DNA from 4 places in the Streptomyces citrinus genome. Region 2 is predicted to be linked to each of the others. Evidence: riboswitches for the same ligand, from Rfam matches in the RefSeq annotation. Region 2 holds a riboswitch; each other region holds the start of a gene.

Region 1 (7,800 bases), 1.9 Mb from region 2:
GTCCCTCGCCCTCATCGACGGCTGGCAGCGCGGCATCGCCCGGCGGCTCACCACCTCGTACGAATATCTCCAGGTCATCGACCGTTTCCGGGACATCCCGGCGACGCTGCGGGACTTCCACCGGCACATCCTGATCGGCTCGCCCGACCACTGGCCCGCGCATGTGGCGGGGCATCCGCCGGGGGCCACGCTCACCTTCGTCTGGCTCGACCGGATCGGGCTCGGCGGCGGCGCCTGGGCGGGGGTGTGGTGCATCACCGTGGGCTGTTCGGCGGCGGTCGCGGTGCTGGTGGCCGTACGGGCGCTGGCGGATGAGCGGACGGCGCGGCGGGCGGCGCCGTTCCTGGTGCTCGCGCCCGCCGCGGTGTGGGTGGGCACCTCGGCCGACGGCTACTTCGCCGCGGTCGCCGCGTGGACGGTGGCGTGCACGGTCCTCGCGGCCACCCGCGGAAGCCGAACCGCCGCGCCGGCGGCGGGAGTTCTGTTCGGCGTGACCTGCTTCCTCTCGTACGGGCTCACGCTCCTGGCGGTGGTCATCGGCACGGTGCTGCTGCTCGCCCGGACGTGGCGGCCGCTCCCCCTCATGGCGGTGGGCGCCGCCGTCGTGCCGGTCGCCTTCGCGCTGGCCGGGTTCAACTGGTGGGAGGCGTACCGGCTGTTGGTGGAGCGCTACTACGAAGGGGCCGGGGGCATCAGGCCGTACGGCTACTGGGTGTGGGCGAATCTCGCGTGCGCGGTGCTGGTGGTGGGCCCCGCGACGGTCGCGGGACTGCGGCGCGTCCCCGGGCGCGTACGGCAGCGGGAGGGAGCGGAGCGGCGGCTCGCGCTGCTGGTCACCGGGGTGCTCCTCGCCCTGCTCGCCGCCGATCTGTCGGGCATGAGCAAGGCGGAGACGGAGCGGATCTGGCTGCCGTTCGCGACCTGGCTGCTCGCGGCCGGGGCTCTGCTCCCCGACCGGCACCGCCGTGCCTGGCTCACGGCCCAGGCCGTCCTGGCGACGGCCCTGAACTCGCTGCTGCTCACGGGGTGGTGAGACCTGCCCCCGCGCGGACCCGCCGCCATGTCACAGAACGGCGGCCCACCCCGTCCCAGGGGAGGACAGCCTCTGACGGCTTCGGGAAGGTGAGGGTCATGCGCGTGTTCGTGGCGGGCGGGAGCGGGGCGATCGGCCGGCGGCTGGTGCCGCTGCTCGTGGCGCGAGGGCATCAGGTGACGGCGACGACGACGAGCGCCGGCAAGCTGGGGCTCCTGAAGGAGCTGGGCGCCGACGGTGTCGTGATGGACGGGCTCGACGCGTCCTCGGTCGGGCAGGCCGTCGCCGAGGCCGCCCCCGATGTGATCGTCCACCAGATGACGTCGATCGCCGGCAAGGCCGACATCAAGCACATGGACCGCTGGTTCGCGACCACGAACCGGCTGCGCGTCGAGGGCACGGACCATCTGCTGGCCGCCGCCGAGGCGGTCGGTGTCGGCCATGTCGTCGCCCAGGGCCACGCGAGCTGGAACGGGCTGCGCGAGGGCGGCTGGGTCAAGACCGAGGAGGACCCGCTCGACCCGATGACGGGGACGGTGGCGGAGCCCGGCATGGCGTCGATCCGGTACGTCGAATCGGCGGTCGCCGCGGCCGGCGGCACGGTCCTGCGCTACGGCGCGTTCTACGGTCCCGGCGCGACCGACGACATGGTCGCGCTGGTCCGCGAACGGCGGTTCCCGCTGGTCGGGCGCGGTACCGGACACAGCTCGTGGATCCACCTCGACGACGCGGCGAGCGCCACGGTCCTCGCCGTGGAGAAGCGGGTGCGCGGCGTGTTCGACATCGTCGACGACGATCCGGCCCCGGCGAGCGAGTGGCTGCCGTACCTGGCGTCCTGCGCGGGCGCGAAGCCGCCGCTGCGGGTGCCGGTCTGGCTGGCCCGGCTCGTCGCGGGGGACGTCGCGGTGGTGATGATGACGCAGGGCCGCGGCTTCTCGAACGCGAAGGCGAAGCGGGAGCTCGGCTGGGAGCCCCGCTACCCGTCGTGGCGGCAGGGTTTCAAGGAAGGCGCCGCCTAGCGGCGCGTGGCGACGACCAGGCCGCAGCGGGGGCTTCCGTCCGGGCGCTTCCCCAGGTCGGGCAACCCCCGCAGTGTCACGTCGAAGCCCGCGCGGTCCAACTCCCTTCGTACGTCGGAGAGTATGAACGGGCGGTAGTACATGACGAACGGCGGCCGCCAGAGCGCGTTGCGCACCCGCATCGCCCCGTCGAAGCCGAGCATCGCCCAGTACGCGAGCGAACCGGGCCGCGCGGGGGCCGGCAGCGGGAACGCGAACCGCCCTCCCGGGCGCAGCACTTGGCGCACCTGGGAGAACAACCGCGCGTACTGGCCGGGCACGAAGTGCCCGAACGCGCCGAAGCTGACGACGAGGTCGAAGGCCGGGCCGAAGGGGAGGGCGAGCGCGTCGCCGCGCACGTACGAGGCGTCCGGTTCCTCGTCCCGGGCGACCCGGAGCATCCCCGCGCTGAAGTCGACGCCCACGGTCCGCCCCGTGCACACCTCGCGCAGCACGCCGAGCCCGGCACCGGTGCCGCAGCACAGGTCGAGCCCGTTCTCGTACGGGCCCGACGCGCGCAGGGCGCGGGTGACCGGGTCGAGGACGGCGTCGGGGGTGCGGAAGGGCGTCTGGTCGAACTTCGGCGCGAGCAGGTCGTAGCCGCGCTCGACCGACGACAGCGCCTGAACGGCCAGCTCGCGAAGGGTGGGGCCCTGGGGTGTGAACATCGCGGCTCAGCATAGGTCGGCCGCCCGCCGAAATCCGCTCTTGCCGCGCACCGGGGGTGGGGTGGTACGGTCTGCGTGGCACTTGTGTACGCCCACTGTGAGGCGCCGGTGCCGGATCCACCTCAGGTTCCCGTTCGGGTTCCTTCTCTCCAGCGTGTGGGCGCCCAGCGTTTCCATCGGCGTCGCCATGCGTGTCATCCCTGGTCAGCAGGTTCTGACGGGCTCTTTCTCCGCCCTGCACGACCAGTTCTCCCCCGGCCACGGGGCGTGACGTCCTCCAGGACTCCGCCCCCGACCTTCGCCGGATCCCACCCCCTTCTTCTCTGCCCGCGTACGGATCGACCTTCTTCTCTGCCCGCGTACGGATCGACGTCCGCGAAAGGACCTGTGATCACCATGACCACCACACTCGAAGCCCCGGTACGGGCTCCGCAGAAGCCCGACACCACGACCAAGGCCCCCGTCCCGGCCGCCGGCGTCCTCGACATCGGCGCGAACGGGCAGGGGTTCCTGCGGGCGGCCGACCTGACGCCCACGTCCCACGACGTGCAGGTGCCCGCCTCCCTCATCCGTCAACTCGGCCTGCGCAAGGGCGATCTCGTGACCGGACTGTGCGGCAGGCCGCACACGCTCGCGCAGGTCGAGACCGTCGGCGGCGCACCCGCCGCCGCGATCCGTCACCGCCCGCGCTTCGCCGACCTCACTCCGCTGCACCCCACCGAGCGACTGCGTCTCGAAGGGTCCTCCGGGCTCGCGGGCCGCGTCGTCGACCTGGTCGCCCCCGTCGGCAAGGGGCAGCGCGGCCTGATCGTCGCGCCGCCCAAGACCGGCAAGACCGTGCTGCTCCAGCAGATCGCGGCCTCGGTCGCCACCCACCACCCGGACACCCACCTCATGGTGGTGCTCCTCGACGAGCGCCCCGAGGAGGTCACCGACATGCGCCGCTCCGTGCGCGGCGAGGTGTACGCCTCCACGTTCGACCGCCCGGCCAAGGCGCACATCGCCCTCGCCGAACTCGCCGTGGAGCGCGCCAAGCGCCTCGTCGAGCAGGGCCGCGACGTGGTGATCCTGCTCGATTCACTGACCCGCCTGTGCCGCGCCCACAACAACGCGGCGGCCTCCGGCGGCCGCGCCCTGTCCGGCGGTGTGGACGCCGCCGCGGTGCTCGGCCCGAAGCGGCTGTTCGGCGCGGCCCGCAACACCGAGGAGTCGGGCTCCCTGACCATCCTCGCGACGGCTCTGGTCGACACCGGCTCGCGCGCCGACGACTACTTCTTCGAGGAGCTCAAGGGCACCGGCAACATGGAGCTGCGCCTGGACCGCGTCCTCTCCGACCGCCGCGTCTACCCGGCCGTCGACATCACCCCCTCCGGCACGCGCCGCGAGGAACTCCTCGTGCCCGCCGACGAGTTGGCCGCCGTACGCGGACTGCGCCGGGCCCTCCAGGGGCGCGACGGGCACGCGTCGTACGAAGCGCTGCTCGACAAGATGCGGCACACCCCGGACAACGCCGCGTTCCTGCGTCAGGTCCACCGGACGGTCCCCGGCGCCTGACCCCACCCCGCGATGCGTAATACTCGAACCATGACCCCGATCATTACGCGCCCCGGGCGGCGGCCGGCCGTGGCCGTCCGGCGGGCCACCGCGCGCGACGCCAAGCGGCTGACCCGGCTCGTGCGCGGCTCCCGCGCCTACGAAGGCCCGTACGCGCCGATGGTCGACGGGTACCGGGTCGGCCCCGACTACATCGAGGCGCACCGTGTCTTCGTAGCCGTCGACGAGGCCGACGACCGGGTGCTCGGGTTCTACTCGCTGATCCTCAGTCCGCCGGAGCTCGACCTCATGTTCGTCGCCGACCAGGCGCAGGGTCTCGGCATCGGGCGGCTGCTCGTCGCGCACATGCGGGGCGAGGCGGGCGCCGCCGGGCTCGACCGCGTACGCGTCGTCTCCCATCCGCCCGCCGAGGGTTTCTACCGCAGCATGGGCGCGCACCGCACCGGCACGGTGGCCGCGCGCCCGCCGGCCGTCGCCTGGGACAGGCCCGAACTCGAATTCGCGGTTCCACCCGCCGCCTGAGGGGTTCCGCCCTCGCTCCGCACGGCGCACACTCGGGTCCAGCACAGCGGGCAGCCATGCGGCAAGGAGGCCACATTGGGCGGCGAACAGACACGCTCGGACGCGTTCGACGTGATCGTGGAGATCCCGCAGGGGTCCAGGAACAAGTACGAGATGGACCACGAGCTCGGCCGGATCCGGCTCGACCGGATGCTCTTCACCTCGACCCAGTACCCCGCGGACTACGGCTACGTCGACGGCACCCTCGGCGGTGACGGCGACCCCCTGGACGCGCTCGTGCTGACCGGCGACGCGACGTTCCCCGGCTGCACCATCGAGTGCCGGGCCATCGGCATGTTCGTGATGAGCGACGAGAAGGGCCCGGACGAGAAGATCCTGTGCGTGCCCGCGCACGACCCGCGGCACGCCACGGTCCAGGACATCGAGGACATCCCCGAGTTCGACCGTCTGGAGATCACGCACTTCTTCGAGGTGTACAAGGACCTGGAACCCGGCAAGTCGGTGGAGGGCTCGCACTGGGAGGGCCGCGAGAAGGCGTACGAGGAGATCAGGCGGGCGCGCGAGCGCCGGACCTGATCCCGCCACGCAACGGCTGGCCTCACGGGGCGGCGCGGTCGACCAGCTCTCCCACCGCCGCGTCCACCAGCCGGTAGCGCACCACGCGCCCGGCCTTCTCCCCCGCCACGACCCCGGCCGCCCGCAGCAGCCGCAGCGCCTGGGAGACGGCCGCGCCGTTCATCCCGGAGGCCACCGCCAGATCGGACACGGCCAGCGGGCCGACCCGGCGCAGCGCGAGCAGCAGGGCGAGCCGGTGCGGGTCGGCGAGGAGCGAGAACCGCTCGGCCCACTCCCGCACCCGCTCGACGTCCCCGATGGCCTCGACGGCGTCGCAGACCCGGTGGCCGTCGATGGTGCGGTGATCGGCCCGCTCGGCCGGAACGAGATGCATGGCCGGATTCTCTCAACAGCCGCGTCACCCGCCACCACCCGGTACGCGATGTGATCTTTCATACCTGCACAGGTGTGCAGCTATGCAGTCACGCACCAACGCCCCTAAGGTGAACGGGCCGTGGTGCTCGGGAAGACCGGTGACAACCCCTCAGGGGCCAAGTCCGGAGCGGCCCTCGCCACTGTGATCGGGTTCCGGACCGCAGGTCCGGAGCGCCCCGCACCAGCACGCCACTGGTGGCCGCGAGGCCGCTGGGAAGGCAGGAGCGACGGCGCACGCCCGTAAGCCAGGAGACCGGCCACGGCATCTCACGAAGTGATCCACGAGGTGCTGGAGCGTGATCGACGTATGACCCTGCCCGCAAACTCTCCTGTGCGGCCCGCCGAACCGGACTCCGCCTTCCGGTGGCGGCGCGAGGACACCCTGCGCACCGCCGGTCTGATGGCGGTGATCCTGGCCCTGCACGTCGTCGCGTTCGGCGTGCTGTTCCTGCTGGTCGTCCCCAACCACTACGAAGTCGACAACAAGGCCTTCGGCATCGGCCTGGGCATCACCGCGTACACCCTCGGCATGCGGCACGCCTTCGACGCCGACCACATCGCCGCGATCGACAACACCACCCGCAAGCTGATGGCCGACGGCAAGCGCCCGGTCTCGGTCGGCTTCTGGTTCGCGCTCGGCCACTCCAGCGTGGTCGTCCTGCTGGCCGCGCTGATCGCCGGCGGCACCGCGCTCGCCGGCACGCTGACCAGTGACGACTCCCGCACCCACCAGGTGCTCGGGGTCCTCGGCACGACCTTCTCCGGCTCGTTCCTGTACCTCATCGCCGCGCTGAACCTCGTCGCCCTGCTGGGCATCCTCAAGGTGTTCCGGTCGATGCGCGCGGGCTCGTACGACGAGAAGGAGCTCGAACAGCACCTGGATTCCCGGGGGTTCATGAACCGCGTCCTCGGCCGCTTCACCAAGTCCATCACCCGCCCCGGGCAGATGTACCCGCTCGGCTTCCTGTTCGGCCTCGGCTTCGACACGGCGACCGAGGTGACGCTGATGGTGATGGCGGGCAGCGGCGCGGCGGCCGGGCTGCCCTGGTACGCGATCCTGTGCCTGCCGCTGCTCTTCGCCGCGGGAATGAGCCTGTTCGACACGCTCGACGGCACGTTCATGAACTTCGCGTACCAGTGGGCGTTCTCCAACCCGGTGCGCAAGGTGTTCTACAACCTCACCATCACCGGTCTGTCCATCGCGGTCGCGTTCTTCATCGGCACGATCGAACTCGTCGGCGTGCTGCACGACAAGCTCGATCTGTCGGACGCGGTGACCGGCTGGATCGCCGGGCTCGATCTCGACAACGTCGGGTACGTCATCGTCGGCCTGTTCGTCGTGGTGTGGGCGGTGGCGATCGTCTACTGGCGGCTGGCGAAGGTCGAGCAGCGCTGGTCGGCGCGCCTGGCCGACAGCGCGTAGACCGGCCGCCGTGCGGTGACGTGGACGCGTCGCATAGCGTGCACGTCACCACGCCTTTCCCGCACGGAGGACCGTCGATGAGCGCCGCCCGCCTGCCCCTCGAGGGCATCACCGTCGTCAGCCTGGAGCAGGCGGTGGCGGCGCCGTTCGCGACCCGCCAGCTCGCCGACCTCGGAGCGCGGGTCATCAAGGTGGAACGGCCGGGCGTGGGCGACTTCGCGCGTGGCTACGACGAGACGGTGCACGGGCAGTCCAGCCACTTCGTGTGGCTGAACCGCTCCAAGGAATCGGTGACGCTCGACGTCAAGACACCGGGCGGCCGCGAGGTACTGGCCCGCCTGCTCGCCGGGGCCGACGTCTTCGTGCAGAACCTCGCGCCGGGTGCGGCGGCCCGACTCGGCCTGTCCGCAACGGAGTTGGCGAGCCTGCACCCCTCGCTCGTGGTCTGCGACATCTCGGGCTACGGCGCCGACGGGCCGTGGGCGGACCGCAAGGCGTACGACCTGCTGGTGCAGTGCGAGACGGGCGTCGTGTCGGTGACGGGCACGCCCG
Region 2 (7,800 bases):
GCGACCCCGGCGAGCAGCACCGGAAGGCCGTAGCCCGCGCCGGACGCGGCGAGCAGCCCGTACGTTCCCGCGCACACCCCGATGAGACCGCCGAGCGTGCAGACGGCCGTCGCCCGGCGGACGAGCGGCGGGACCTCGGCGGTGCGGCCGTAGCCGCGCGCGTCCATCGCCGCCGCCAGCGCCACCGAACGCTCCAGCGCGCCCTCCAGGACCGGCAGCCCGACCTGGAGCAGCCCGCGCAGCCCGCTGTCCGGGCGGCCGCGCAGCCGGCGGGCCGCCCGCAGCCTGCGCACGTCGGCGATCAGGTTCGGGGCGAACGTCATCGCCACGACGACCGCGACCCCCGCCTCGTACAGCGCGCCCGGCAGTGACTTGAGGAGCCGGGACGGGGAGGCGAGCGCGTTCGCCGCGCCGACGCAGATGAGGAGGGTCGCCAGCTTCAGGCCGTCGTAGAGCGCGAAGACCAGCCCTTCGAGCGTGACCCGGCCGCCGATCCTGACGCCCTGCGCCCAGTCCGGCAGCGGCACCTCGGGCAGCGTCACGAGCAGATGGCTGCCGGGGATCGGCGACCCCAGGACGACGGCGAAGACGAGACGGATGCCGATCACCGCGAGCCCCAGCTTCACGAACGCCCCGTACGACCGCGCCCACGGCGCCTCGGTGCGCCGGGCCGCCACCACGTATCCGGCGACACCGATGAGCAGCGCGAGCAGCAGCGGGTTCGTGGTGCGGGACGCGGCGGTGCCCAGGCCGAGGGCCCAGACCCACCAGGCGCCCGGGTGCAGGGCGTTGGAACGGTGGGCCCGGGGGGCGCGCAACGTACGACGGGTCATGGCGTCAGTGGCGACGGCGCTTGGCCTGCCAGATCGCGCCGACGCCGAGCGCGGCGACGATCGCGACACCGGCGATGACGCCGACGGACGGCCCGCCGGAGCCGCTCGAACCGCCCGAACCGCTCGCGTCGGAGGGCTCCGTCGCGGCGGGCGACGCCGTGTCGGTGCCGCCGCCCGCGACCTGCTCGCCGCACCCCGTCCTCGGGTAGCCGGAGATGGCGCACAGCAGCGCGTTGCTGTCGTAGCGCAGCGGCTTCGCGACCAAGGCGAGCGCGTCGGCCGTCGTCGCGTCCTCGTCGACCCGCGCGCACGCGGTGCGCGGCTTCGGCGGCGTCTCGCCGCCCGGCGCGTCCGCGACCGTGCCGAAGTCGATGACGAGCGCGACCCGCTTGGCGCCGTCCTTCGCCGGGGTGCCGGCGCAGATGGTGTCGAAGCCGGTGGCGCCGCGCGGCTGCGTGGCGTCCTTCGAGTCCGCGCTCACCGCGAACCGGAACCCCTGCACGGCGCCGTCCGACGGCGTCGTCTGCGAGGGGCCCATGGTCGCGTACGTCCACGCACCGCCGTCCCGCTCCCAGAACGACCAGTACCGGTACCCGGCGGCCTGCGCCGGGGCGACGGCGGCGCCGAGCAGGACCGCGAGCGCGCCGAGGACGGCGAGCACGGGGCCGAGAGCGCGGACGCGGGTCACGGCTGCTGCTTCTTGCGGCCGCTCAGCATGAAGCCGACGCCGACGGCGGCGACGAACATGACGCCGACGATCCACCAGGTGCCGAGCCCGCCGCCGTCGTTGCTGTCGTCGTCCTTCTTCTTGTCGCTGTCGGACGAGGAGGACGCGGCGGAGGCCGGCTCCGGGCCGGTCTTGTTCAGGGCGCTCACCAGGTCGCTGCCGCCGAAGTCGCGCGGGTCGTTGCCGGTCGCGTGCGCCGCGAAGATCAGCTGGGCGTAGGCGGCCGGGCCCGACTGCTTCGCCCAGGCCCCGGCGTTCTTCTCCAGCCAGGCGTACGGGTCCTTCGTGTACTTGATGCCCTCGGCCGCGGCGACCGAGGTGATCGCGTCGGCGGTGTTCCCGTAGTCGGGCTGGTCCTCGGCGCCGGCCAGCTGCGACGTCAGGTACAGGTGGGTGGAGAGCTGGTTCTGGAGGTAGACGGCGCCGTTGTGGGCGAGGCCGTCCGCGTCCGTGCCCTTGGTGCTCGCGCAGGTGTACGCGTCCGGGGCGTCGCCCTTGTTGGGCGCGAAGCCGGTGCCGAGCGCGCCGAGGACACCGGCGGCGGTGGCGTCCGCGTTCGCCGCGAGCTTGCCCTTCTTGTCGGGCTGGTAGGCGAGGGCGCCGCCGTTCTTGCCGTCGGAGCAGGGCAGGGCGAGCGCGGCGAGGGCGTCGAGCGGGGTCTTGCCGGAAGCGGCCTTCACGTCCGCGGGCTTCTCCCCGGCGGCGGCCAGCGCGCCGATGGCGACCGAGGTGGAGTTCCCGTCGCTGGCGCCGCCCGGGTTGTAGCCCCAGCCGCCGTCCTTGTTCTGGTTCTTCTTCAGCCACGCGACGCCCTTGTCGACCTGGGCGTCGTGGCCGCCGACCGCGGCGAGGGCCTGCACGGCGGCGGCGGTGCTGTTGCTGTCGACCGGCGTCTTCGCGTCGCACGCCGCGGACGGGTCGGCGCGGAACGCGGCGAAACCGCCGTCCGCGCACTGCTGCCCGGTCAGCCAGTCCACGGCCTTCTTCGCCGGGTGCACGCCCACGGTGTCCTGCGCCACGAACGCCAGGGACTGGCGCCAGACACCGTCGTACGTGGGGTCGGTGCTGCCGTACAGGCCGCTCGGCACGACGACCTTCGGGGAGGGGGAGGCGCTGTCCGCGGCGGCGGCCGGGGCCACGGCGGCGCCGATCACGACGGTCGCGGCGACGAGCGCGGCGCTACGGCGAATGTTCATGGTGGGGCGGGTGCCTCTCCCTGCGGGGAGCCGGGCGGCACGGCACGCGGGGGCACCGGGCGGCTCCGGCTCCGTATGCCTCGACGGTCCTGAGCCGATCATGGGCGCGGGTGAGGCAGTCCGACTGTGACGGTTGCGGGTCAGCGCCGGACTTCCACCGGCTTCCCCTCATGCGCGCTTGATGACGACCCGGCCCACTGTACCGGCCGGGCCGCTCCGGGGTGCTGGGGGACCGCCCCGGCACCCCGGGGCCCGGGGCGCCGCCGCGGACCCCGCCGCCCGGTCGCCGCAGGGGCCCGCTCCGCGCCGCGCGGGATTCAGCGGACGTCGACCGGGCCGTCGTCACCCCCGGTGCGCGGCCGGCCGAGGTACTGCTCGATCGCGGCGCCGGGCACGGGTGCCGCGTCGCTCGGTCCGCCCAGGTTCTTGCGGACCGAGTCGAGGATCGTCAGGCCCTGGCCGACCAGACCGGCCGCGATCTCGCCGAGCCCGTCCGCCCCGTTCAGCACGTTCACGTTCGCCCCGGCGAGCCCCGCCGACGCCTCCTTCACGATCTGCGGGAGCTGATCGATGAGCATCCGGTCGAGCGCGACCCGGTCGTACGACGCGGCCGCCTCCGCCTGGATCTTCATCCGCTCGGCCTCGGCCAGGGCGAGGACCCGGATCCGCTCGGCGTCGGCCTGCGCCGGCTTCACGATCTCGGCGATGAGCTGCTTCTCGCGCAACTCGGCCTGCCGCAGCGCCAGTTCGGTCTGGGCGGCGAGCACCTCCTGCTGCGCGTTGGCGAGCGCCAGCGGTCCCGCCTGCTCGGCCTGCGCCTTGGCCCGGTCGACCTCGGCGCTGTACTCGGCCTGCACGATCGCCGTCTGCCGCGCGTACTCGGCCTGCTTGCGGGCCGCCGCCTGCTCCGCCTCCGCGGAGGCCTGCGTGGCCTGCGCCTGGGCGATCTGCGCCTGCCGCTGGATGGCGGCCTTGTGCGGCCGCGACATGGCCTCGATGTACCCGGTGTTGCCGTCGTCGATGGACTGGATCTGCAACGAGTCGACGTGCAGCCCGATCTTCGCCATCTCGGCCTTCGACGTGTCGAGGACCTCCGTCGCGAGCTTCTGCCGCTCGGTGACGATCTCCTCGACGGTCATCGAGCCGATGATGGACCGCAGATGACCGGCGAAGATCCGCCCGGTCAGAACCGACATCTGGTCCTGGTCGGAGAGGAACCGCTGGCCGGCGTTGATGATGGACTCCGGGTCGTTGCCCACCTTGAAGGCGATGACCGCCCGCACGGTGAGGGCGATGCCCTGCCGGGTCACGCACTTCTCGACGACCTCCGCCTCGCTCATCGCGAGCGACAGGAAGCGGGTCTTGCGGAACACGGGCAGCACGAACTTCCCGTGCCCGGTGACGACGCGGAAGGGCGCTCCCCCAAGTCCCCGCCTGCCGCCCGAGATCAGCATCGCCTCGTCGGGTGCGGGAACGCGATATCCGAACATCCTTGACGTCTCCTTAGCGGGCGCCGTCGTCGTCACCGGCGAGCAGGGGATCGGTCCAGGGCATCACGACGACCTGCCGGGTCCCGCGGGACTCGATCACGAGCACGGTCGTGCCGCGCGCCAGGGGTTCGTCGGAGTACGCGAGAAACGTCTCGGTACCGCCTCTGACCTGGACCAGAACCTCACCCGGACCCCCGGCCCCGCGGGTGCCGAGGATCAGCTTCCCCGTGCAGCCGACCACAGCCTCGTCCGGCGCCATCGGCGGCCGCCCCCTTGTTGTCCCAGCTCATGCGAGCTCTTGAGGAGCCAGACCATACGCCCGAGCCCAGGCCCGTTCCATCCAGCGGCGGCAAAGATCCTCCGTACGCGTCACGGCACCGCGACGTACGTCACCGGGTCGCTCCCCGGCACCGCCTCGGCCCGCCCCAGCTTCACCAGCCGGCGCAGATGCGCCTCGGCCTCGGAGACCGCGATGTTGCGTGACCCGTACGGGATCTCGGCCCACGGGCGGTTCCACTCCATGTGCTCGGCGAGCTGCCACGGCGTGAGCGGTGCCGCGAGGAGTCCGAGCAGGCCGGTCAGCCGCTCCTCGTGGTGGTCGAGCAACTCCCGTACGCGGGCGGGCGCGTCGGTGAAGGCGTGCTGGTGGGCGGGGAGCACCTCGGCGGGCGCGAGGCGGCCGACGCCCTCCAGGGAGGCGAGGTAGTCGCCCAGCGGGTCGGTGACCGTCGCGTCGTCCGGGTCCTCGTACAGGCCGATGTGCGGGGTGATGCCGGGCAGCACGTGGTCGCCGCTGAACAGGCGTCCGTTGCCCGGGAGACGCGCCGGGTGCTCCTCCTCCAGGTGGAGGCAGACATGGCCGGGGGTGTGGCCCGGCGTCCAGATCGCGCGCAGCCTGCGGCCGGGCAGGTCGAGGAGGTCGCCGGGGGTGATGGCGCGGTCCGGCAACGCCGGGTCGAGGCCGGGCAGGCGGCGCGGGCGGCCCCCGTCGCGGGCGGCGATCAGCGGGGCCAGATGCTCCTCGGGCGCACCGGCGGCGGCCAGCTTCGCCGCCATGTACGCGTACCAGCGGGCCGGGGGGTTCTCGCGGGTGCGCCGCACCACCGCCGCGTCCGCCTCGTGCATCGCGATCCACGCGCCGGACGCCTCGCGCACCTTGGCCGACAGGCCGTGGTGGTCCGGGTGGTGATGGGTGATCAGGACCCCGGTGAGGTCGGTCACCGAGGTGCCGCACTCCGTCAGGCCCGCCGCCAGGGTGTCCCAGGAGGCGGGGTCGTCCCAGCCGGTGTCGACGAGGACGGGGCCCGCGTCGGTGTCCAGGACGTAGACGAGGGTGTGGCCCAGCGGGTTGTCGGGGATCGGCACCCGGATGCTGCGCACACCCCCGCCGTGGTCGGTCACCTGCGTCGCCTCTGTCATGGGGCCGCCTCTCCGCCGATCCGCCAAGGTCACCTGTCGCCGCGCCGAACTCCCGTCACTGTAATGGAACTTGTAGAACTTGTTTCAGTGGTCGCCCGGGTCGACCACTCTTGGTCCGGCGCGGATCGGCTCGGGTCGGCACGGTTCGCCTGGGTCGTCGACCCTTCCGCATCCGAAGTAGAACTGGTATCAGTTCTGAAACACCGTCAGAAACCGTACGCCGAAAGCCTCACGGAAGCGGAAGTCGCCATGACCGAGCTCGTGGAACACGGACAGCTGTTCATCGGCGGGGAGTTGACCGATCCCCTCGGCAAGGACGTCATCGAGGTCGTCTCGCCGCACACCGGCGAGGTCTTCGGGCGGGTGCCGCACGCCGCGCCCGCCGACGTCGACCGGGCCGTCGCCGCCGCGCGCCGGGCCTTCGACGAGGGACCCTGGCCGCGGATGACCCTCGACGAGCGGATCGCCGTCGTCACCCGCATCAAGGACGCCATCGCCGTCCGCCACGAGGAGATCGCCCGGCTCATCTCCCAGCAGAACGGCTCCCCCTACTCCTGGTCCGTCCTCGCCCAGGCGCTCGGGGCGATGATGGTCTGGGACTCCGCGATCAACGTCGCGCGCGCCTTCACGTACGAGGAGACGCGCGACGGAGCCCTCGGCAAACTCCTGGTGCGCCGCGAGCCGGTCGGGGTCGTCGCGGCCGTGGTCCCGTGGAACGTGCCGCAGTTCGTGGCCGCCGCCAAGCTCGCGCCCGCGCTGCTCACCGGCTGCACCGTCGTCCTCAAGCCGTCGCCCGAATCCCCGCTCGACGCCTACCTGCTGGGCGAGATCGCGCGGGAGGCCGGGCTGCCGGAGGGGGTGCTCTCCATCCTGCCCGCCGACCGCGAGGTCAGCGAGTACCTGGTCGGGCACCCGGGCGTCGACAAGATCTCCTTCACCGGCTCGGTCGCGGCCGGCAAGCGCGTCATGGAGGTGGCCGCCCGCCACCTCACCCGCGTCACCCTGGAACTGGGCGGCAAGTCCGCCGCCGTGGTCCTGCCGGACGCGGACCTCGAATCGACCGTCGCCGGGGTCGTCCCCGCCGCCTGGATGAACAACGGCCAGGCCTGCGTCGCCCAGACCCGCATCCTCCTGCCGCGCTCCCGCTACGACGAGTTCGCCGAGGCCTTCACGGCCGCCGCCTCCGCCCTGGTGGTCGGCGACCCGCTCGACCCCGCCACCCAGGTCGGCCCGCTCGTCGCCAAGCGCCAGCAGCGGCGCAACCTCGACTACATCCGCATCGGCCAGGAGGAGGGCGCCAAGGTCCTCACCGGCGGCGGCGTGCCCCAGGGGTACGAGCAGGGCGCGTACGTCGAACCGACCCTCTTCGGTGACGTCCACAACGGCATGCGCATCGCCCGCGAGGAGATCTTCGGCCCGGTCATCTGCCTGCTCCCGTACGGCGACGAGACCGAGGCCGTGAAGATCGCCAACGACTCCGACTACGGCCTGAGCGGCAGCGTGTGGACCGCCGACGTCGCCCACGGCATCGACATCGCGCGGCAGGTGCGGACCGGCACCTACAACGTGAACACCTTCAGCCTCGACATGCTCGGCCCCTTCGGCGGCTACAAGAACAGCGGCGTGGGCCGGGAGTTCGGGCCCGAGGGCTACAGCGCCTACCTGGAGCACAAGATGATCCATCTGCCCGCCGGCTGGGAGGGCTGACGCGTATGGGAGACCGGTGGCATGTGGAGGTCGACCGGAGCGTGTGCATCGGCTCGGGCATGTGCGTGAACCACGCGCCCGGCTCGTTCCGCCTCGACACCGCCCGTCAGTCCCGCCCGACCGAACCGGACGTCGACGCGAACGAGCAGGTGCTCGCGGCGGCGGAGGGGTGCCCGGTGGAGGCGATCACGCTGGCGCTGGCCGACACGGGGGAGGTCGTCTTCCCGCCGGAGGACTGATCGCCGAACCCCTGGTCAGGGGACGGCTCTAGCGCGGGGAGGTGCCCCCGGAAGGGCTCGCTGTCAGGTCGATCAGCTTGCACACCGTCTCGATGTCGATCTTCACCTGGGCGATCGAGGCGCGCCCCGACAGCCAGGTGATGAGCGCCGAGTGCCAGGTGTGCTCGATGACCCGGACCGCCGAGAGCT
Region 3 (7,800 bases), 3.0 Mb from region 2:
TCGACAGCGCCTTGGCCTCGGGGGAGTCGAAGGGCACGCGCAGCTTGAAGAAGACGTCCTGGAGGCCCATCGCCCCGAGGCCGACCGGGCGCCACTTCCCGTTGGAGCGGCCCGCCTGCTCGGTCGGGTAGAAGTTGATGTCGACGACCCGGTCGAGGAACGTGACGGCCGTGCGGACGGTCTCGTCGAGGCGCTCCCAGTCGATGTCGTGGCGCTCCACGTCGACGAAGGCGCCGAGGTTCACCGAGCCCAGGTTGCAGACCGCGGTCTCCCCGTCGTCCGTGACCTCCAGGATCTCGGTGCACAGGTTCGAGGAGTGGACCGTGTGGCCCGGCTCCGCGGTCTGGTTCGCCGTGCGGTTCGCCGCGTCCTTGAAGGTCATCCAGCCGTTGCCGGTCTGGGCGAGGGTGCGCATCATGCGGCCGTACAGGTCCCGGGCAGGGATGGTCTTCCGGGCCTTGCCCTCGGCCTCGGCCCGCCGGTACGCGGCGTCGAAGTCGGCGCCCCACAGGTCGACGAGGTTCGGCACGTCGGCGGGGGAGAACAGGGACCAGTCGCCGCCCTCGGCGACCCGGCGCATGAACTCGTCCGGGATCCAGTGGGCCAGGTTGAGGTTGTGGGTGCGGCGCGCGTCCTCACCGGTGTTGTCGCGCAGCTCGAGGAACTCCTCGATGTCCGCGTGCCACGTCTCCAGGTAGACGGCGGCGGCGCCCTTGCGGCGGCCGCCCTGGTTCACGGCGGCGACCGACGCGTCGAGGGTCTTGAGGAACGGGACGATCCCGTTGGAGTGCCCGTTCGTGCCGCGGATCAGCGAACCGCGGCTGCGGATGCGGGAGTACGCGAGACCGATGCCGCCGGCGTGCTTCGAGAGGCGGGCCACCTGGTGGTACCGGTCGTAGATCGAGTCCAGCTCGTCCAGCGGCGAGTCGAGCAGGTAGCAGCTCGACATCTGCGGGTGGCGGGTCCCGGAGTTGAACAGCGTGGGGGAGGAGGGCAGGTAGTCGAGGCGGCTCATCAGGCCGTACAGGGCCGCCACTTCGTCCCGCGCCCGCGCGCTGTCGTCCTCGGCGAGGCCCGCGGCGACCCGGAGCATGAAGTGCTGCGGCGTCTCGATCACGGAGCGCGTGATCGGGTGGCGCAGCAGGTAGCGGCTGTGCAGGGTGCGCAGCCCGAAGTAGCCGAAGCGGTCGTCGCCCGCGGTGTCGATCAGCGCGTCGAGCCGGGCGGCGTGGACGCGGACGAACTCGGCGGTGCGGTCCGCGATCAGGCCCTCGCGGTGGCCGACCGCGACCGACTCGGTGAACGAGGTGACGCCCTGCGAGGCGGCCTCGGCGGCGATGGAGAGCGTGAGCAGGCGCGCGGCGAGCCGGGAGTAGGCCGGGTCCTCGGAGATGAGCCCGGCGGCCGCCTCGGTGGCGAGTTCCCGCAGCTCGGTCTCGTCGGCCCCGGCGGAGCGGCCGCGCAGCGCGGCGGCGGCGACCCGGCCGGGGTCGGTGTCGGGGAGGTCGGCGGTCAGCTCGGTCAGCGTGCGCAGCAGCGCGGTGCCGGGGGCATCCGCCTCGGCCACGACTGAGGCAGGATCAGCGGGCGCGATGGTCACGTGGGGGCTCTCCCTCGCTCGGCTCGGGGCCTTACGGGGGAGGAGTGGCTCGGGCGCGCACGCACGGCGGCACCGTCGTCACCGGCCCGATCCGCGAGGCCCGACGTCGTCGACGCCCCAGCCGGACGGCTCGGGCGTACCGTCGACAGGTCCTCGGACTCACGCAGGCGCTTTGTGCGCCTCCGTTCACCGTTGCGGGACAGTTCCGGAATTGCACCGGATTCCCCTGTGGCGACAGCGAGAGCGAGCATACATGTTGTGCCGGGTCGCTGCGGCAGGCCCACATCTTGTGTCGGCCCGCCGCATGCGGCGGTGCTTACACGGTGCCCGGCCGCTTCAGGAGCGCGTCCACGAAGTCCTCCGTGAAGTTGCGCGGTCCGGTGCCGAGGGCGATCCGGCCGCGGTGCCGCGTGCGCGCGTTCACCAGCGGCGACTCGACGTAGTACTCGCGGGGGTAGTCGGCGTCGTAGGGGATGAACACGGTCTTGCCGCGGGTGAGTTCGGAGGCGCACTCGACGACGACCGTGCCCTCGGCGGCGGTGACGAACGACTCGTCCGCGCAGACGCCGACGGCCAGCGGGTCGTGCAGCGGGCAGCCCTCGTCGGCGCGGTAGGCGTTCAGGTAGAAGCTCATCAGGCGGGCGGTGAGCGCCATGTCCTGGCCCGCCTCCTCCAGGATCTCCAGCTCCTTGGCGCCGAACCGCCAGCCGTGCGTCGCGTCGAGCCCGACCATCGTGTAGCGGATGCCCGAGGACACGACGAGGTCGACGGCGTCCGGGTCGGCCCACGCGTTGAACTCGGCGACCGGCGTGATGTTGCCGGGCACCTCGGCGGCGCCGCCCATGAAGACGAGGTGCTTCACGCGCCGGGCGAAGCCGGGGTCCTCGCTGAGCGCGAGCGCCACATTGGTGAGCGGCCCCGTGGCGCACACGGTGAGCTCACCCTCGTACGCGCGCGAGAGGCGCAGCAGCGCCTGCGTGGAGGATTCGGTCTGCTCGGGCGCGGTCGAGTCGGGAAGGACCTCGGTGCCCAGCCCGGCGGCGCCGTGGAACTCGCCGGCCGCCGAGTACGGCAGCCGGGTGAGCGGGCGTCCGGCGCCGCGGTGCACCGGCACGCCGCCGTCGATGCCGAAGGCGCGGGCGAGGGCGCGGCCGTTGCGGAACGTCTGCTCGGAGGGGACGTTGCCGCCGACGGTCGTGTACGCCTTGAGGTCCCACAGGCCCGTGCCGAGGAGGTACTGGAGCGCGACGGCGTCGTCGATGCCGGGGTCGCTGTCGAGGACGATGGGGGCGGGCATGGGGGGCTCCTTCAGTGATCGCGGTCAGGGGACACCGTAACGGGACAAGCCCCTCCGGACCGGAGGGGCTTGTCCCGTTACGGTGCTGCGGTTCAGTGGCCGGCGTCGACTCCCACGGCGGGCAGCTCCACCTTGACGCCCTTGTCACCGGCGTCGGCCGTGTAGTCCGCGGGCGACGTCTCGTCGATGCCCTCGGGGGCCTTGGCGGCCTTCAGTACGAAGGTCAGCACGACGGTCACGATCACGTTCAGGACGAACGCGGTCAGGCCGATGTAGCCGATCTCGCCGATGCCCGGGATCTCCTTGGCGGAGCCGCCGAAGTGGTTCTGCGTCGGCGAGGCGACCCCGTACGCGGCGAGCGTGCCGTACACCATGCCGACCGCCCAGCCGGCGAGCAGCGCCCACCGGTGGAACCAGCGGGTGAACAGACCGCCGACCAGCGCCGGCATGGTCTGGAGGATCCAGATGCCGCCGAGCAGCTGGAAGTTGATGGCGACGGTCTTGTCCATGGTCAGGACGAAGGCGAGCGCGCCCACCTTCACCAGGAGCGAGACCAGCTTGGAGACCTTGGTCTCCTGCTCGGGCGTCGCGTCCGGCTTGAGGAAGTCCTTGTAGATGTTGCGGGTGAAGAGGTTCGCGGCCGCGATGGACATGATGGCCGCAGGTACGAGCGCGCCGATGCCGATCGCCGCGAACGCGACGCCCGTGAACCAGTCGGGGAACATGTCCTCGAACAGCTGCGGGATGGCCAACTGCCCGTTCTGGACCTTGACCCCGGCCGCGATCGCCATGAACCCGAGCAGCGCGAGCAGCCCCAGCATGAGCGAGTACAGCGGCAGGATCGTGGTGTTGCGGCGGATGACCTCGCGGCTCTTGGACGACAGCGTCGCCGTGATCGAGTGCGGGTACATGAACAGCGCGAGCGCCGAGCCGAGCGCGAGCGTCGCGTACGTCCAGGTCCCTGCCGAGCCGGGCGCGAGCGCCCCGACGGGCTTGTCGGTCGCGGGGTTGATCTGCGAGAACTTCTCGTTCGCCGCGGCGAAGATGTCGTCGAAGCCGCCCAGCTTGATCGGGATGTAGATGATGGCGACCGCGATGACGATGTAGATCAGCGTGTCCTTGACGAACGCGATCAGCGCGGGGGCCCGCAGACCCGAGGAGTACGTGTACGCGGCGAGCACGCCGAAGGCGATCAGCAGCGGCAGGTCCTTGACGAACCAGTTGGTGTTCTCGCCGCCGCCGACCCCGAGGACGTCCAAGACGGCCTGGATGCCGACCAGTTGGAGTGCGATGTAGGGCATCGTCGCGAGGATGCCGGTGACGGCGACCGCGAGTGAGAGGCCCTTGGAGCCGAAGCGTCCGCGCACGAAGTCGGACGTCGTCACGTACCCGTGCTTGTGCGAGACCGACCACAGGCGTGGCAGGAACGTGAAGATCAGCGGGTAGACGAGGATCGTGTACGGCACCGCGAAGAAGCCGGAGGCGCCGGCCGCGTAGATCGCCGCCGGGACGGCCACGAAGGTGTACGCGGTGTAGAGGTCGCCGCCGAGCAGGAACCAGGTGATCCAGGTGCCGAACGACCGTCCGCCCAGGCCCCATTCGTCGAGCGAGTCGCTCTCGGCCCGGCGCCAGCGCGCGGCGAGGAAGCCCATGACCGTGACGGCCAGGAAGAAGAGGATGAAGACGGTGAGCGCGACACCGTTGACGCCGTCGTTCACGCGCCGGCCCCTTCCTGGGCGGAACCGGCGGGCTTGCGGGAACGCTGGTCACGCTGCCACAGCTTGTACGCGATCATCGTGAGCGCGGTCGAGATGAGCACCCAGAGCATCTGGTACCAGTAGAAGAACGGGATGCCGATGAAGGCCGGGTCGACCTTCGCGTACGAGCTGACCCAGAGCATCGCCACGAAGGGTGCGGCCAGGCACAGTGCAATGATCACGCGCACCGGTGTGACCACCGGTTGTCTCACTTCAGGCGCATCGGACATTCCGCGGCTCCGTCCCCTCGCTCGTCCCACTTATCTCACCTTTAACGTGCGGGAAATCTAAGCGAGAGTCTTGATCTATGGAACCCCTGTCCGGATAACGGACGTTCGGCCGCGGTGCGCCCGGGGCGATCCCCTGCCGAACTAGCAGCAACGGAAGCCCTGTCGGGGATCCGACTCCTGCCGTTCCGTCCGGCGCCGCTCGAACTCGCGCCGCGAGGGCACGGACGCCCCCGGGTGCGTCTGCCTGAGGTGCGCCACGTACCGCTCGTACGCGCTCTCGTCGGTCAACTCCCTGACGTACCACCGCACATACCTAGCCACCCGCAGTACTGCCGACGCCGGCATCGCGTGCCTCCTGCTTCTCCAGCTGGGTCGGGATCAGCCCGGCCGGGGCCACCAGCGCGGACTCCACGTACGGAGCCTCGCTGAGCGTCGTCGACCGCGGGTTCCGTACGTGCTTGATGCATACCCGCGTCGCGTCCGCGATGACCACGACGATGAGCAGGGCGAGCGCGGCCGAAAGGACGCCGTCCACCGTGGAGTTGGTGACGACGGTGTGCATGTCGTCCATGGTCTTGGCGGGCGGCAGGACCTTCCCCGCGTCGATCGCGTCCTGGTAGTTCGCGCGCTGCTGGAAGAAGCCGACGCGCGGGTCCGACGAGAACACCTTCTGCCAGCTCGCGGTGAGCGTGACGACCGCGTCCCAGACGAGCGGAACCCCGGTGATCCAGGCCCACTTGAGCCGTCCGGACTTCACGAGCAGCGTCGTGCAGACGGCGAGGGCGACGGCGGCGAGCAGCTGGTTGGCGATGCCGAAGATCGGGAAGAGCTGGTTGATCCCGCCGAGCGGCTCGTGCACGCCGACCCACAGGAAGTAGCCCCACAGGCCGACGACGACGGCGCTGGTCAGCAGCAGGCCCGGCTTCCAACTCACGTTCTTGAACGGCTTGTGGACGTTGCCGAGCATGTCCTGGAGCATGAAGCGGCCCACGCGCGTGCCCGCGTCGAGGGCGGTCAGGATGAACAGCGCCTCAAACATGATCGCGAAGTGGTACCAGAAGGCGCGCAGGCCCCCGCCGGTCACCTTCGAGAAGATCTCCGAGACGCCGATCGCGAGGGTGGGCGCACCTCCCGTACGGGACAGGAGGGTCGACTCCTCGACGTTCTTCGCGGCCCGCGCCAGATCGTCCGGCGAGATCGAGTAGCCGAGGTCGGCGACGGCCTGCGACGCCGACCGGACGGAGTCGCCGATGACGCCGGCGGGCGCGTTCATCGCGAAGTACAGGCCCGGGTCGATGATCGAGGCGGCGACGAGCGCCATCACGGCGACGGACGACTCCATGAGCATGGAGCCGTAGCCGATCATCCGGACCTGCGTCTCCTTCTGGATCATCTTCGGTGTCGTGCCGGAGGAGATCAGCGCGTGGAAGCCGGACAGCGCGCCGCAGGCGATCGTGATGAAGACGAACGGGAAGAGCGACCCCGCGAAGACCGGCCCGTCACCGCGTGACGCGAAGTCGGTGACGGGGTCCATCTTCAGGGTGGGCAGCGCCACGACGACGCCGATGGCGAGCAGTGCGATGGTCCCGAGCTTCATGAACGTCGACAGGTAGTCGCGCGGCGCGAGCAGCATCCACACGGGCAGGACCGAGGCGATGAACCCGTACGCGACCATCCAGATGACGAGGGTGGACGGCGCGAGCGTGAAGGTGTCGGCCCAGGACGACTCGGCGACCCAGCGCCCGGCGACGAGCGCGAGCAGCAGCAGTGCCACACCGATGAGCGACACCTCGGACACCCGGCCGGGCCGCAGCACGCGCAGGTAGAACCCCATGAACAGGGCGATCGGGATCGTCATGGCGATGGAGAAGGTGCCCCACGGGGAGGCGGCGAGGGCGTTCACGATCACCAGCGCGAGCACGCCGAGCAGGATGATCATGATGGCGAAGGCGGCGACCAGGGCCGCGGCCCCGCCGAACGGGCCGATCTCCTCGCGCGCCATCTGCCCGAGCGAGCGCCCGTCGCGCCGCGTCGAGAAGAACAGCACGACCATGTCCTGGACGGCACCCGCGAAGATCACGCCGACGATGATCCAGATGGTGCCCGGCAGGTACCCCATCTGCGCGGCGAGCACCGGGCCCACCAGCGGTCCGGCCCCGGCGATGGCGGCGAAGTGGTGGCCCAGCAGCACGCGCCGGTCGGTCGGATGGAAGTCCATGCCGTTGTTGAGGCGCTCGGCGGGCGTGGCCCGTTTCGCGTCGACCCGCAGGACCTTGTAGGCGATGAACTTCGCGTAGAAGCGGTACGCGATGGCGTACGAGCCGAGCGCGGCGGCGACCATCCACGCGGCGGACACCTCCTCGCCGCGGGAGAGCGCGAGCACGGACCAGCCGGCTGCCGCCACGAGGGCGACGACGGTCCACAGGGCGATGGTGCGAGGGGTTGCGGTACGCACGTGAGCGTCCTCCCGTCCATGCGGCGACGGGAGGACCGTAGGGCAGAAAGGTGATGCGCGCTACACCGCGAACAGGCTTGGTGGTACGGCGAGTTGGGCCGCGCGCGGTCCGTCGGCCGCCGGAGCCGCGGCGCGGAGGGCGCCCCGGCCCGCTCAGTCCATCGGCCGCTTGAGCCGCGCGACGAACTTGTACCGGTCGCCGCGGTACACCGAGCGCACCCACTCCACCGGCTGGCCGGAGCCGTCGATCGAGTGGCGGGAGAGCATCAGCATCGGCAGACCCACGTCGGTGCCGAGCAGGCCCGCCTCGCGCGGGGTGGCCAGCGATGTCTCGATGGTCTCCTCGGCCTCGGCCAGGTGCACGTCGTAGACCTCGGCGAGGGCCGTGTACAGGGACGTGTACTTGGCGAGCGAGCGGCGCAGCGCCGGGAAGCGCTTCGCCGACAGGTGCGTCGTCTCGA
Region 4 (7,800 bases), 5.4 Mb from region 2:
CCCGATCTGGACGCGGGTGTCTACGCGTACGCGAAGGCCGGGTTCGGCGAGTACCTCGGCTTCTTCTCCGCGTTCGGCTACTGGGCCAGCGCCTGCGTCGGCAACGTGACGTACTGGGTGCTGATCATGTCCACGGTGGGCGCGATCTGGCCGGCGCTCGGCGAGGGCGACACGGCGCTCGCGATCGTGATCTCCTCGGCCGGCCTGTGGGCGTTCTTCCTGATGATCCGGCGCGGCGTGAAGGAGGCCGCGGCGATCAACAAGATCGTCACCGTGGCCAAGGTCGTCCCGATCCTCGTCTTCGTCCTGCTGGCGCTGTTCTGCTTCAAGGCCGACGTCTTCGCCGACAACTGGGGCGGCGCCGACTACGCGGGCTCGCTGTTCAGCCAGGTTCGCGGCACGATGCTCGCCACCGTCTTCGTCTTCCTCGGCGTCGAGGGCGCGAGCGTGTACTCGCGGCACGCCAAGAAGCGCTCCGACGTCGGCAAGGCGACCGTCCTCGGTTTCCTCAGCGTCTTCGCCGTCTTCGCCTCCGTGGTCATCGTGTCCTACGGGATCATGCCCATGGAACAGATCGCCGAACTGCGCCAGCCGTCCATGGCCGGCGTCCTGGAGGAGGCGGTCGGCACCTGGGGCAAGGTGTTCATCAGCGTCGGCCTGATCGTGTCGGTGCTGGGCGCCTATCTGGCCTGGACGCTGATGGCGGCCGAGGTACTGTTCGTCGCCGCCAAGGACGACGACATGCCGCGCTTCCTGCGCAGCGCGAACCGCGCCGACGTGCCGGTGCCCGCGCTGATGCTGACGACGGCCCTGTCGCAGGTGGTCCTGATCATCACCGCGTTCTCGGACGACGCGTTCAACTTCGCGCTCGATCTGACCAGTGCGCTCTCGCTCATCCCGTATCTGCTGGCGGCCGGGTTCGCCGTCAAGCTCGGGACCCGCTCCGATCCGCTCACCGACGGCGGCCGCACCTCGAACCGTGAGCTGACCATCGCGGCCGTCGCCGCGCTCTACACGCTGTTCATGCTCGTCGCGGCCGGGCTGAAGTTCGTCCTGGTGTCGTTCATCTTCTACGCCCCCGCCACGATCTTGTTCGTGATGGCCCGCAGGGAGCAGGGCCGACGCCTGTTCTCCCCGCGGGAGCTGGTCATCCTCGTCGTCTCCGTCGTCGGCGCCGTGCTCGGCGTCGTGGCCCTGGCCGCCGGCTGGATCAGCCTCTGAGCCGCTCACCCGAGCCCCGCACCCCCTGGAAGGCACTCCGTGACCGACACCCCCGCTTCCGCGTCCTACGGCGTCCACTCCGAGGTGGGCAAGCTGCGCAAGGTCCTCGTCTGCGCACCCGGGCTCGCGCACCGCAGACTCACCCCGACCAACTCCGACGACCTGCTCTTCGACGACGTCATGTGGGTGGAGAACGCGCAGCGCGACCACGCCGACTTCGTCAACAAGCTGCGCGGGCGCGGCGTCGACGTCGTGGAGCTCCACGAGGTGCTCGCGCAGACGATGGCGATCCCCGAGGCGAAGTCCTGGCTCCTGGACCGCAAGATCGTCGCCAACCAGGTCGGGGTCGGTCTCATCGACGACACCCGTGCCTTCCTGGAGGCGCAGGAGCCGCGGCAGCTCGCGGAGTACCTCATCGGCGGTCTCGCGACCACGGACCTGCCCGACGACCACCGCTCCGCCTATGTGTCGCTCGCGCGGGAATCCACCGGCGTACGCGAGTACTTGATGCCACCGCTGCCCAACACGCTCTACACCCGTGACACCACCTGCTGGCTGTACGGGGGGCTCACGCTCAACCCGCTGTCCTGGCCGGCGCGGCACGACGAGACGCTCCTGATGAAGGCCGTGTACGGGTTCCACCCGGACTTCGTGGGGTCGACGGTGTGGTGGGGGGACCCCGAGCGGAGCTGGGGGCAGGCCACGTTCGAGGGCGGCGACATCATGCCGGTCGGCAAGGGCGTCGTCCTGATGGGCATGAGCGAGCGCACCTCGCGGCAGGCCGTCACCCAGGTCGCGGCGGCCCTGTTCGAGAACGGCGCGGCCGAGCACGTCATCGTCGCCGGGATGCCCAAGCTCCGCTCGGCGATGCACCTGGACACCGTCTTCACGTTCGCCGACCGGGACATCGTCACGCTGTACCCGCGGATCATGGACTCGGTGCACACGTTCTCGCTGCGTCCGAGCGACAAGGCGCCCGGCCTGCACATCACCGACGAGGGCACGACGCCGTTCGTCGACGTCGTCGCCTCGGCCCTGGGCCTGAGCGGCGGGCTGCGGGTCATCGAGACCGGTGGCGACGTGTACGCGTCCGAGCGGCAGCAGTGGGACAGCGGCAACAACGCCGTCGCCGTCGAGCCGGGCGTCGTGTTCACGTACGACCGCAACACCCAGACCAACACGCTGCTGCGCAAGGCCGGCGTCGAGGTGATCACGATCGTCGGCGCCGAGCTCGGCCGCGGGCGCGGCGGCGGGCACTGCATGACGTGCCCGATCGTGCGCGACCCCGTGGACTTCTGAGTCCGCGTGGACGCCCGGTTCGCGGCGCGTGCCGTCGCCTGCGTGGTGGCGGCGCTCGCCACGCTGACCGTCCTCACGACGGCGACGGTGCGCGGCACCGTCCTCGACCCGGGTTTCCACGCGTCCGTCCTCGACGAGGAGCACGCCTACGACCGGCTGTACAACGAGGTCCTGGTGGATCCCCGGGCGGCCCCGCTCACGCGTGATCTGCTCGCCGGCCTCGCCGTGCCGGAGGCCCAGGTGACCTCCAACATCAAGCTGGTGCTGCCGCCGGAAACGGTGCGCGACCTCACGCTGGAGCAGATCCAGGCCGTGGTCGGCTATCTCAACGGCACGCGCGGCTCCCTCGACCTCACCGTCGATCTGCGGCCGGTCCTCGCCCACCTCGACGATCTCGCGCAGACGTACTTCGGTGACCTCGTGGCCGGGGTGCAGCGCAGCCCGGAGCCGGACTTCGAGCGGTTCACCGCCGATCTGTCGGACGCCCTGCGGGAGTTGTCCGCGGGGCGGGCCCCCGAGGGGATACCGGCGCTCCCGCTCACCGAGGAGCAGGCCGACCGGGTCGCGGACGCGCTGCTGTCCGCGGTCGCGGAGAACGAGCGCGGGGCGCTGCGACCCGAGGTGGAGACGGCGCTGGCCGACGGGGACGTCGCGACCGCGCTGGCCGCCGTGGCGCCCGCCGCCCTGTCGGAGCACACGCGGGGCGCGGTCGCCCAGCTCCGGCAGCTCGTGGACGACGGCACCTGGGACCTGGGCGCGGCGCTGCGGGAGTCGGGCAACGACCTCGACACGCTGCACGACGTGCGTCCGTACACGGCGGTCGGGCTCGGTCTGGTCGAGGGACTCGCGGCCGCGCTGCTCGTGGCGTCCCTCGCCGTGCTGTGGTGGGCCGGATCGCCGCAGCCCGGACGGCGGTTGACGCGGCTCGGCGTGCCGCTCGTCGCAGGTGGTCTCCTCACGCTGCTGGCCGTGGGCGCGGCGCGGCTGTCGGCCGACGGGCGCCTGGTCGACCCGCCCGCCTCGTGGCCGCCGAGCCTGGCCCGGCTGGTCGACGACGTGCAGGGCACCGCCGTCGACCGGCTCACCGCCACCGCGGTCGTCGCGGCGCTGGTGCCCGTCGCCGTCGGGGTGCTGCTGGTGGCGGCGGGGCTGCGGCTGCGCGCGGAGCGGGCGCGGACGGCGCCGTCGCGGCGATTCCTCGGGGCGGGGCTGGGCGCGGCCGCCGTGGCGGTGGCCGGGATGGTCGCGCTGCCGCCGCTGATCAGTCCCGGTGGGCCGCGCGTGTGCCAGGGCAGCGCCAAGCTGTGCGACCGGCGCTACGACGAGGTGGCGTACCTGACCTCGCACAACGCCATGTCGACGACGGTCGACCGGTTCATCGGGCCGCTCCAGGACCCGGGGATCACCGCGCAGTTGGACGACGGGGTGCGGGCCCTCCAGATCGACACGTACCGGTGGGAGCGGCCCGACGAGATCGCCGGGCGGCTCTCCGACTCGGATTTCACCCCCGCGCAGCAGGCCCTGGTCAGGTCGGCGGTCAACGCGATCAACCCGCCGCGCGACGGGCTGTGGCTGTGCCACGCGGTGTGCCGGGCCGGGGCGGTCGAGCTGGTGGCGGCGCTGCGCGGGATCGGTGACTGGATGCGGGCCCATCCCACCGATGTGGTCACGTTCATCGTGCAGGACGCGATCAGTGGTGAGGACACCGCGAAGGCGTTCGCCGAGGCCGGTCTCGACGATCTGGTCCACACGCCCGACCCGGATCCCGCACGGCCCTGGCCGACGCTCGGCGACATGATCGACAGCGGTCGCCGGCTCGTCGTCTTCGCCGAACAGGCCGACGGCCCCGCTCCCTGGTACCGGAACTTCTACCGGTACGGCATGGAGACCCCGTTCGCCTTCCGCTCCCCCGGCGACATGAACTGCGTGGCGCACCGCGGCGGCGACGACAAGCGGCTCTTCCTGCTGAACCACTTCATCACGATCGACGGCGGCAGCCGCCTGGACGCCGGTACGGTCAACACCCGCAGGTTCGTGCTCGACCGGGCCCGCCGCTGCGAGCGCGAACGCGGCCGACCGGTGACCTTCGTCGCCGTCGACTACGCGACGATCGGCGACGCGCGGGGTGCGGTGGCCGTGCTCAACGCGGAGCGCCGGACACCGGCCCCCTAGGGCCTGCCCGGCCGATCGTGTCGTGGACGCGGGGTCCGGCACGCCGGCGCAGCAGGGCACGGGCCACCCGAGCCGCGACCTGATCCGCCGGGCAGGCCCTGGGTCCGCTCGGCCCGAGACGTCCGGCCTGTGATAATTTCGCCGAGCCAGTCGTACCTTTGTGCGTTCAACGACGCACACGGGTCAGGGAATCCGGTGGGAACCCGGAACTGACGCGCAGCGGTGAGGGTGACGGGCGGAGCAACTGCCACTGGGCCACCGGCCCGGGAAGGCGCTTCGCGCGGACGACCCCGAGTCCGAAGACCTGCTGGCAGCCTCCGGCGGCGACCAGCGGGCGGGGGTGAACCGTAGGCCGGCTCCGCGTATGAGCCCTGGACGCTAAGGACTCCCCGTGCCCCTCGCACGTCAACTCCGCCTTGCCGCGCCCCTGTTGGCGGGAACCCTGCTGCTGCTCACCGGATGCGCGACAGCGGAACCGGCCGACGGCGCGCCGGACGGCGACGCACGCGCCGTGACGCTCGACAACTGCGGTACGAAGGTCCGCGTCGCCCACGCGCCGCGCCGGGCCGTCGCCCTCGATCAGGGGTCGGCCGAGATCATGCTGTCCCTCGGACTCGCGGACCGGATGGTGGGCACGGCCACCTGGACCGATCCGGTCCTCAAGGGCCTGGCGAAGGCGAACGCGAAGGTGCCGCGTCTGGCCGACCGCTACCCGTCCTTCGAGAAGGTCCTCGACACCGAACCGGACTTCGCCGCGGCCTCCTTCACGTACACCCTCGGCAAGGGCGGTGTGGCCCCGCGCGAGGAGTTCGAGAAGCTCGGCGTGCCCACCTACCTCTCCCCCACCGACTGCGCGGACAAGGACAACAGTGGCGACGGCGACGGGGTGCGCACCGAGGCCCTCACCCTGGACACCGTGTACGGGGAGATACGTGACCTCGCGCGCGTCTTCGGCGTCGAGGAACGCGGCGAGAAGTTGATCACCGGTCTGAAGTCCCGTGTCGGCGCGGCCACTTCGGGGCTCGACGCGAGCGGCGTGGACGTCCTGTACTGGTTCGCCAACTCCGACTCGCCCTATATGGCGGGGTGTTGCGGCGCGCCCGGCGTCATCACGAAGGAACTCGGCCTGCGCAACGTGTTCGACGACACGCGCGAGGAGTGGCCGCAGATCAACTGGGAGACGGTCGCCGACCGCGACCCCGACGTCCTCGTCATCGGCGATCTGACGCGCCGCTCGCAGTCCGCCGAGTCGGCCGCGCAGAAGATCCGGTTCCTGGAGTCCGACCCGGTCACCAAGAACATGACGGCCGTACGGAAGAAGCGGTACGTGCTGCTCAGCGGGCAGGACATGAATCCCACGATCCGGACCGTGGACGGCGTGGAGAAGGTGGCGGCGGCGCTGCGCACGTACGGCCTCACCAGGTGAGCGTCCTGCGGCCGGGACTCTACGGGGCCGCGGGCCTCGCCGCGCTGTGCGCCTCCGTCGCCGTGGCCATCACCATCGGGCCCGCGCACATCGAGGTCGCCGACGTGTGGGCCGCGGTCGGGGCACGGCTCGGCTGGGGCACCTCCGATCTCTCGCCGATCCGCGACGGCATCGTGTGGAACCTGCGGCTGCCGCGCACGCTGCTCGCGGCCGTGTGCGGCGCGGGCCTCGCGGTGTGCGGCACGGTGCTCCAGGCGCTGCTGCGCAATCCGCTCGCCGACCCGTTCGTGCTCGGGGTGTCGTCCGGAGCGTCGACCGGCGCCGTGCTCGTCGTGGTGCTCGGGGTGGGCGGGGGCGCCCTGTCCGTGTCGGGCGGCGCGTTCGCGGGCGCGGTCTGCTCGTTCGCGCTCGTCCTGCTGCTCAGCCACAGCCTCGGCGGCAGCACGGACCGGGTGGTGCTGTGCGGGGTGGCCGCGATGCAGCTCTTCTCCGCGCTGACGTCGTTCGTGGTGCTGACGGCGGCCGACGCGGAGACGACGCGCGGCGTCCTGTTCTGGCTGCTCGGCTCGCTCGGCGGCGTCGGCTGGACCGAGGTGTGGCTCTGCCTCGCGGTCCTCGTCGTCGCCCTCGCGGTCTGTCTCGGGTACGGGCGCACGCTCGACGCGTTCGCGTTCGGCCCGGAGGCGGCGGCGGCGCTCGGCGTCCATGTCGCCCGCACCCGCCTGGTCCTGCTGTGTGTGACGGCCCTGTTGACGGCGGCCCTGGTGAGCGCGGCGGGCGCCATCGGCTTCGTCGGTCTGGTGCTGCCGCACGCGGCCCGCGCCCTGGTGGGTCCCGGGCACACCCGGCTGCTGCCGGTGACGGCGCTGGCCGGGGCGGTGTTCCTGGTGTGGGTGGACACGGCGGCCCGCACGGTCCTCGAACCCCAGGAGGTTCCGGTGGGGGTGGTGACGTCCTTGATCGGCGTGCCCGCGTTCGTGCTCGTCCTCTACCGCGGCAGGGCCGTGCGGTGACTGTCTCCGGGAAGGGGCTGAGCGCGGAGCGCGTGTCCTGGTCGCCCGGCGGGGCGCTCGTCCTCGACGGGGTGAGCCTCGCCCCGCGCCCCGGCACCGTCACCGGACTCCTCGGTCCGAACGGCTCGGGCAAGTCGACCCTGCTGCGGCTGCTCGCCGGTGTGCTGGCCCCGAGCGGCGGTGTCGTCACCCTCGACGGCGACCCGCTCGCCTCGGTGCGCCGCAGGACGGCCGCCCGGCGCATCGCGATGGTGGAGCAACAGGCCGACACCCAGGTCGAATTGACGGTCGCCGATGTCGTACGTCTCGGCCGGGTGCCGCACCGCCGCGCCTGGTCGGCCGCGTCGGCGGGGACGAGGCGGCGGTCCGGGCCGCCCTGGAGCGCAGTGGGCTCGCCGACCGGGCCCACCGGCTGTGGCACACGCTGTCGGGCGGGGAGCGGCAGCGCGTGCAGATCGCCCGCGCCCTGGCGCAGGAGCCGCGCGAGCTGCTGCTCGACGAGCCGACGAACCACCTCGACATCCAGCACCAGTTGGACCTGCTGGACCTGATCGGCGGGCTCGACCTGACCAGCGTCGTCGCCCTGCACGATCTGAACCTGGCCGCCGCGTACTGCGACCAGGTCGTCGTCCTGTGCCGGGGCCGGGTGGTGGCCGCGGGCGCCCCGGG

The links. A riboswitch is a leader RNA that binds a small molecule or an ion and turns the genes downstream of it on or off. The one in region 2 is predicted to bind cobalamin.
Region 1: linked by a shared signal. The riboswitch ahead of V2W30_RS03520 (HoxN/HupN/NixA family nickel/cobalt transporter) and the one ahead of V2W30_RS12165 (prenyltransferase/squalene oxidase repeat-containing protein) in region 2 are both predicted to bind cobalamin.
Region 3: linked by a shared signal. The riboswitch ahead of V2W30_RS26345 (ribonucleoside-diphosphate reductase subunit alpha) and the one ahead of V2W30_RS12165 (prenyltransferase/squalene oxidase repeat-containing protein) in region 2 are both predicted to bind cobalamin.
Region 4: linked by a shared signal. The riboswitch ahead of V2W30_RS36955 (ABC transporter substrate-binding protein) and the one ahead of V2W30_RS12165 (prenyltransferase/squalene oxidase repeat-containing protein) in region 2 are both predicted to bind cobalamin.

The regions. Positions count from the first base shown of each region.
Region 1 covers NZ_CP146022.1:712,100-719,899, forward strand. Annotated here, with positions in the region: gene V2W30_RS03485 (hypothetical protein) at 1-1,033, shown strand, start outside; gene V2W30_RS03490 (NAD(P)-dependent oxidoreductase) at 1,132-2,052, shown strand; gene V2W30_RS03495 (class I SAM-dependent methyltransferase) at 2,049-2,759, opposite strand; gene rho (transcription termination factor Rho) at 3,156-4,313, shown strand; gene V2W30_RS03505 (GNAT family N-acetyltransferase) at 4,344-4,835, shown strand; gene V2W30_RS03510 (inorganic diphosphatase) at 4,989-5,411, shown strand; gene V2W30_RS03515 (metalloregulator ArsR/SmtB family transcription factor) at 5,434-5,784, opposite strand; cobalamin riboswitch at 5,889-6,101, shown strand; gene V2W30_RS03520 (HoxN/HupN/NixA family nickel/cobalt transporter) at 6,133-7,248, shown strand; gene V2W30_RS03525 (CaiB/BaiF CoA-transferase family protein) at 7,326-7,800, shown strand, end outside.
Region 2 covers NZ_CP146022.1:2,598,978-2,606,777, reverse strand. Annotated here, with positions in the region: gene V2W30_RS12175 (energy-coupling factor transporter transmembrane component T) at 1-833, opposite strand, end outside; gene V2W30_RS12170 (SCO2322 family protein) at 838-1,521, opposite strand; gene V2W30_RS12165 (prenyltransferase/squalene oxidase repeat-containing protein) at 1,518-2,756, opposite strand; adenosylcobalamin-variant (AdoCbl-variant) riboswitch at 2,862-2,935, opposite strand; gene V2W30_RS12160 (flotillin family protein) at 3,074-4,246, opposite strand; gene V2W30_RS12155 (hypothetical protein) at 4,260-4,505, opposite strand; gene V2W30_RS12150 (MBL fold metallo-hydrolase) at 4,616-5,665, opposite strand; gene V2W30_RS12145 (aldehyde dehydrogenase) at 5,915-7,372, shown strand; gene V2W30_RS12140 (ferredoxin) at 7,378-7,611, shown strand; gene V2W30_RS12135 (TetR family transcriptional regulator) at 7,640-7,800, opposite strand, start outside.
Region 3 covers NZ_CP146022.1:5,640,844-5,648,643, forward strand. Annotated here, with positions in the region: gene V2W30_RS26345 (ribonucleoside-diphosphate reductase subunit alpha) at 1-1,600, opposite strand, end outside; cobalamin riboswitch at 1,728-1,857, opposite strand; gene V2W30_RS26350 (nucleoside hydrolase) at 1,917-2,897, opposite strand; gene mctP (monocarboxylate uptake permease MctP) at 2,990-4,615, opposite strand; gene V2W30_RS26360 (DUF3311 domain-containing protein) at 4,612-4,884, opposite strand; gene V2W30_RS26365 (YbdD/YjiX family protein) at 5,026-5,229, opposite strand; gene V2W30_RS26370 (carbon starvation CstA family protein) at 5,198-7,339, opposite strand; gene V2W30_RS26375 (GntR family transcriptional regulator) at 7,493-7,800, opposite strand, start outside.
Region 4 covers NZ_CP146022.1:8,042,445-8,050,244, reverse strand. Annotated here, with positions in the region: gene V2W30_RS36970 (basic amino acid/polyamine antiporter) at 1-1,221, shown strand, start outside; gene V2W30_RS36965 (arginine deiminase) at 1,261-2,520, shown strand; gene V2W30_RS36960 (hypothetical protein) at 2,527-4,692, shown strand; cobalamin riboswitch at 4,823-5,018, shown strand; gene V2W30_RS36955 (ABC transporter substrate-binding protein) at 5,084-6,118, shown strand; gene V2W30_RS36950 (FecCD family ABC transporter permease) at 6,115-7,131, shown strand; partial or broken gene V2W30_RS36945 (ABC transporter ATP-binding protein) at 7,128-7,800, shown strand, end outside.